Heyndrickxia acidicola: one gene and its partner. The protein of the gene in region 1 interacts with the protein of each later gene in a pairwise test. Links are inferred from orthologs where the notes say so. Each region holds a gene or a part of one and is shown in the gene's direction. Other genes may lie near its edges. The genes, in order: mobA and A5N88_RS03760.

Region 1 (3,076 bases):
GTGGGAAGCAAGTGATGGTTTGAATCATAGCTTTTCTGATATTGAGAGCTTTGCAAAAAACTGCCGTTTCCGTGATTGTACTCATCAAAAGGAACCGGGATGTGCTGTCCAGGAAGCGATTCAAAATGGCAGTCTGGAGGAAGAACGTTTGGTTCATTATCTAAAGCTTCAAAAGGAGCTAGCCTTTCTCGAGCGCAAAGAAAACCAAAAAGCGGCGATGGCTGAAAGAGCAAAGTGGAAAAAGCTCTCCAATGATCAGAAGAAGATGAAGAAGCGGTGATGGAAAATGGAAAGCCTGGCAGAATGCCGGGCTTTTTCGATTTAAGCTCTAACGAAAAAAGCAGAGGGTAATATAGGTGTATAGTCCTACTTCGCCCGAAAGATCCTTATTTTCGCCCGAAAAAGTAAGAAACTCGCCCGTAAAATCAGTACGAGTGAAAAAATCCCTTTCCGCGCACCTTGCATTGTCCTTAAATCAGCTTCCAGAATCGGTTTTTAAAGAAAAACGCCAGAAATAAACACGGATAGATTATATATTCATCTAAAATTAACTAAATATCAATAAGCATATCCCTCTGCTGTTGACGAAACACTCAGAATGCCAGGGCATCCTCTAGCAATCTTTTTAAATCAAGGAATGTAAGAATGTCTTCTAATAGGTTTTTTCTGCTTAAACCCATATAATAAAGGTAGATAGAGAAATCGGCTTAATAAGGAGGCGTGCTCCTATGCTCCATCATATAGAGATTAATGTATCAAATTTAGAGAAAACCAAAATGTTCTGGGGATGGTTAATGAAAAGTCTTGGATATGAAACATTCCAGCAATGGGAGTCAGGGATCAGCTGGAAGCAAGAGTCGACTTATCTAGTATTTGTGCAGACAATGTATCAATATTTGCCCTCTGCTTATCATCGATCACATACAGGCTTGAACCATCTGGCCTTTCATGCAAGCTCCAGGCGGCAAGTGGACGATCTGACGTTAGAACTTAAAAGAAAAGGGGTAAAAATTCTTTATGAGGATCGCCATCCTTATGCAGGAGGGCCAAATCATTATGCTGTGTTTTTCGAGGATCCGGATAGAATAAAGGTGGAACTGGTTGCACCATAACAGGAATTTCTACATACAAAGGCAAGTATACGGATATTCGAGCTGGGAGGCATAAAGTGAAGACAATTGTGTTAGCAGGCGGGAAATCCAGAAGGATGGGACAAAATAAAGCATTAATGAAATTGAATGGCTGTGAAATCATTGAGCTCATTGTACATACTCTCTCACCCATCTCTGAGGAAATGCTCATTGTTACAAACAGTCCGGATACCTATCAGCATCTTGGAATCAAGGTAATTAACGATGAGCAGGAGTTTAAAGGAAAAGGACCATTAGCGGGTTTGCTTACAGGTTTAGCTGCTGCAAAAACAGATTCATGTCTGGTTGTCGCATGTGACATGCCCTTTGTTTCAGCAAAAGTGGCTAATTGGCTTGTACACCTTCTTAAGGAAAGAAATTATGATGCGATTATTCCTGTTGATCAGGGCAAACAGCATTTTTTATTCGGGGCTTATTCCGGCAGAGCACAAATTGCAGCAAGAGAAAATTTGCAAGCTGGAAAAAAAGCAATGAAAAGCCTCTTTGATAAAATTAAGGTTCAATTGGTTTACAAGGATGATGCTCCGCCAGAGGTTCAGGAAGAGTGGGAAGCTTGTTTCTGGAATATGAATACGGTGGAAGACTATCACCGAGCAAAAGAAATTGCGAGACAACTATAATGAGTAAGAGGTGAAAGAATTGAGTTTTGAAATCACACGCCAGCCTATTAGTATAGAGTCCGTAGTTCAAAAAGTAATTCAACGAGAAGCTGGTGCGGTTACAACGTTTATTGGTACTGTGAGAGAATTAACCCACGGCAGGAAAACCCTTTATTTAGAGTATGAAGCATATGAGCCCATGGCGTTGAAAATGCTTGAAAGGATTGGAAAAGAAATAGAGGGGAAATGGCCAGGAACCGTAACGGCCATTTCACATAGAATTGGCCGTTTAGAGAGATCGGATATCGCTGTTGTGATTGCGGTCTCTACTCCCCATCGTGCCGAAGCCTATGAAGCAAACCGTTATGCCATCGAACGGATTAAGGAAATCGTTCCTATTTGGAAAAAAGAGCATTGGGAAGACGGAGAAGAGTGGGTAGGAAATCAAAAAGGGACTAAGGAATATCCGAAAGGAAGACCTGAGGAGCTGAACATACATGGTTAAAATTCTTTTATTTGCTGATTTGCGTGATAAATTCGGCAGAGGTGAGCTTGAAATGGAAGCGGAGGGGAAAACCGTTAAAGAATTGAAGGCTGAGCTGGAAACAATGAATAATCGTATTAGCCTGGACTCCGTTATGGTGGCAGTGAATGAAGAGTTTACAGGGGAAGACACGACGATCAAGAACGGTGACATCGTTGCTCTTATCCCTCCTGTCAGTGGAGGTTAAGATTAAGAGGAAGGGAGGCAGTGCAGATGGGCATTGAAAGGTATTCCCGGCAAACATTGTTTGCACCGATTGGAGAAGAGGGGCAAAAAAAGATTCGCAATAAGCATGCGCTCCTGATTGGGGTAGGTGCTCTAGGTACAAGCCTGGCAGAAATGCTGACGAGGGCAGGCATCGGCAGACTTACACTTATTGACCGTGACTATGTAGAAGAAAGCAACCTTCAAAGGCAGCAGCTATTTTCAGAGGAGGATGCCCTGCAGAAATGGCCAAAAGCCGAAGCAGCAAGGCAGCGTCTTTCTTCGATAAATAAAGACGTTGAAATCCAAGCCATTACAGGGGAGGCGGACTTCAGCCTGCTGGAAAAGCTGGCGCCTGGCACAGACCTGATTTTAGATGGGACGGATAACTTTGAGACTCGCTTTTTAATTAATGATATTGCCCACAAATTCAGCATTCCATGGATTTTTGGGGCATGTGTCGGAAGCTTTGGGGCAACCTATACAATCCTTCCTGGAAAAACACCATGCTTGCACTGCCTAATAAAGAAGCTTCCTATGAAGGGGCAAACCTGTGACACGGTGGGGATTATAGCTCC
Region 2 (3,139 bases), 2.4 Mb from region 1 along the record:
GAAAGCTGCGTTTAACAGGAGGAGAACCACTTTTAAGGAGAGATTTACCTGTTTTAATAGGCAGATTAACCGCGATAGATGGAATAGAGGATATTGGGCTTACGACAAATGGAGTGCTGTTAACAAAACAGGCGCCTTTATTATATGAAGCGGGGCTAAGGCGATTAAATATTAGTCTGGATGCTTTAAATGATGAAGTCTTTAAAAAATTGAATGGAAAAGGAATCAGTTCGAAAACGGTGCTAAAGGGAATTGACACTGCTCTTGAAACGGGATTTGAAATAAAGGTAAATATGGTTGTCCAAAAGGGTGTAAATGAACAGGAAATCCTGCCCATGGCAGAGTATTTTAAAGAGCTTGGGGTTCCGCTGCGATTTATAGAATTTATGGATGTAGGAAATTCGAATGGATGGAATTGGGAAAGGGTGCTGACCAAGAAACAAATGTTTGGCATGTTAACCGAACATTTTGATTTGGAGCCTATAGATGCTGCTTATTATGGGGAGGTAGCAAAACGATATCGCTATAAAGGAAGCAATGCAGAAATCGGATTTATAACGTCTGTATCAGAATCCTTCTGTTCCAGCTGCACAAGAGCCAGGATTTCTGCCGATGGGAAATTCTATACCTGCTTATTCGCAAGCCAGGGATTTGATGTGAAATCCCTTTTGCGTGCAAATCTAACCTATGATGAATGTAAACAGGCACTAAAGCAGGTTTGGGAAAACAGAAATGACCGTTATTCAGATGAAAGAGCCGTAAAGGGGTCTCCAAGACGCAATAAAATTGAAATGTCTTATATTGGAGGCTGACTTCAATCAGCAATGTTTGGAATCCAAAAAGGAAAGCGAGTAAAAAAGAGATGGGGTTATGAAAATGGTAGAACGCCGTCAGCCGATATGGGTGAAGGATGCAGTTGATAAAGTAATGCAGTGGAAGAAAAGAGGGGAGGTTGAATGGATTTCAATTGATGACTGTGAAGGCTTGTTTTTGGCTGAGCCGCTAAACGCAGATCATGATGTACCTCCATTTAACCGTTCTCCTTATGATGGCTTTGCCATTCGATCTGAGGATACTCAAACAGCATCCAGAGAGCAGCCTTTGAAATTGAGCGTGATTGATGAAATAGGAGCCGGCCAGGTGAGCCGCAAGATTGTGGGCGAAAACCAGGCTGTCCGCATTATGACAGGAGCAGCTTTGCCAGCTGGAACGGATGCTGTTATCATGCTTGAATTGGTAAAGGAAGAAAGATTAGAGAATCACAATTTTATTTGGATTAAAAGAAGAGTGGATAAAGATGAAAATGTATCTTTTCAGGGGGAAGATGCTCAAAAAGGGGAGGTCCTTTTAAAAAAAGGTACGTACATAAACCCTGGAGTTAAAGCCCTTCTTGCCACCTTTGGCTATCATCGTGTACCCGTCTCTAAAAAGCCTGTTATTGGCATTATCGCGACAGGGAGCGAGCTTTTGAAAATAGATGAACCTCTGCTTCCCGGAAAAATACGGAACAGTAATGGTTATATGATTGAAGCGCAGATCAAGCGTGCCGGAGGAAGCGTAATAAAATACCAAAACTGTGCAGATGATCTGGAATCTCTACATACAGCCGTACAAAAAGCAATGGACGAATGTGATGCTGTAATTACAACAGGAGGGGTATCAGTAGGTGATTTTGATTATCTTCCTGAGGTCTATAGACGGTTAAAGGCAGATATCCTTTTCAACAAGATAGCGATGAGACCGGGCAGCGTGACCTCAGTTGCTGTATCAAATGAAAAGCTGCTTTTTGGTCTTTCTGGAAATCCCTCTGCCTGTTATGTCGGATTTGAGCTGTACGTTCGGCCTGTAATTCGGTACTGGCTTCATAGCTCAAGGCCGTTTTTAAGGGCCGGACAAGCATTTCTAAAAAGTGATTTTCCGAAATCTAACCCTTTTAACCGCTTTGTCCGCAGTAAAACAACCTTTGAAGGAGGTACAATACACGTACATCCAGTTGGGTTGGACAAATCGAGTGTTGTTACTTCGCTTTCTCTTGCGGACTGTTTAATGGTACTCCCTGGGGGAACACGGGGTTACAGAAAAGGGGATTTAGTGGATGTCCTCTTTTTAGATGACCAGACAGGAAGTGAGGAACCGTGGAAGGAAAAACCAAGATCCTCCAGATTGTAGGCTACCAAAATAGCGGAAAAACTACCTTAATTCAAAAAATCCTTCAAATGGGCAGCCGGATCGGCTTTCAAATGGGCACTATCAAACACCATGGACATGGAGGAGCTCCTGATACCGCAGTTTCAAAAAAAGATACACAAAGGCATCAGGAGGCAGGAGCTATGCTAACAGCAGTCGAAGGAAATGGAGATCTTATGCTTTCATGGGGAAAAGATAACTGGACAATAGATAAAATTCTGGATGTTTATGCCCAATTTAATCTTGATATTATTTTAATTGAAGGGTATAAAAATGCAGCGCTTCCTAAAGTGGTACTGATTCGGGAGCATGAGGATGAGGTGCTTCTGTCGGCATTGAACAATATAAAGGCTGTTATTTCATGGTATCCGCTTATATCTAAAGGGGCATATCCTATTTTCTTCATAAAAGAAGAGGAAAAGATTTTGAACTGGTTTTATGAGGATATGCTGGAAAGTTTATAATACAAATGATAATGAAAAGGCTAGAGGAAATTTTTCCTCTAGCCTTTTGCGTATTAGTGCTGCAATTTGCTTTCGACCTGATGGCAGATTTCCTCTGCAGAAAGACCGCTTGCATCAATGACTGAGCCTTCGGTAGTAATTGTTTGAATACCCATGACATTCTCGTCTCCGCCTGTCACGACACAGCAATCACAGCCTTTTGCATCATTTTCATTTTTTAATTCTTTAATTTCGTATCCTTTTTCACGAAGTACTTCCTGGACATTTGTTAAAGATTGTTCTACACCAATTTTTGCCATTCTTTAACACCTCCTCTTCATTATCATGCCTTAATCGCTTAATAATATGCCCTTATCTTCCGTGTTTTTGTCTGGATGCATCCGCTTCAATGGTACCCGTTTCTTTTGTTGTTGTACCTTGTCCTTTTACTTTAGAAGCACTTAAACCAGTTTTGGATGGATCTTTTTTTACTTTTGCCATTTAGGGGC

Evidence for each region.
Region 2: the proteins of mobA (region 1) and A5N88_RS03760 interact in binary tests that used the Escherichia coli proteins (3 or more experiments, as listed by UniProt). The link is inferred for Heyndrickxia acidicola from one-to-one orthologs.

Annotation. Positions count from the first base shown.
Region 1 is NZ_KV440953.1:3,200,432-3,203,507, reverse strand. What follows is about bases 223-2,969. They hold mobA (molybdenum cofactor guanylyltransferase), read left to right. Parts: upstream 223-1,168; coding sequence 1,169-1,771; downstream 1,772-2,969. Other genes in these bases: A5N88_RS14935 (ThiF family adenylyltransferase), read left to right, coding at 2,508-2,969; moaD (molybdopterin converting factor subunit 1), read left to right, coding at 2,248-2,481; A5N88_RS14945 (molybdenum cofactor biosynthesis protein MoaE), read left to right, coding at 1,791-2,255; A5N88_RS14955 (VOC family protein), read left to right, coding at 729-1,112; rsgA (ribosome small subunit-dependent GTPase A), read left to right, coding at 223-280. Also shown: more of rsgA, read left to right, coding at 1-222; more of A5N88_RS14935, read left to right, coding at 2,970-3,076. UniProt on the Escherichia coli protein: Transfers a GMP moiety from GTP to Mo-molybdopterin (Mo-MPT) cofactor (Moco or molybdenum cofactor) to form Mo-molybdopterin guanine dinucleotide (Mo-MGD) cofactor.
Region 2 is NZ_KV440953.1:807,738-810,876, forward strand. Bases 213-3,022 are described here. They hold A5N88_RS03760 (molybdopterin molybdotransferase MoeA), read left to right. Parts: upstream 213-876; coding sequence 877-2,169; downstream 2,170-3,022. Other genes in these bases: moaA (GTP 3',8-cyclase MoaA), read left to right, coding at 213-812; mobB (molybdopterin-guanine dinucleotide biosynthesis protein B), read left to right, coding at 2,136-2,651; A5N88_RS03770 (YkuS family protein), read right to left, coding at 2,705-2,950; A5N88_RS24060 (YuzL family protein), read right to left, coding at 3,003-3,022. In the rest of the region: more of moaA, read left to right, coding at 1-212; more of A5N88_RS24060, read right to left, coding at 3,023-3,131. UniProt on the Escherichia coli protein: Catalyzes the insertion of molybdate into adenylated molybdopterin with the concomitant release of AMP.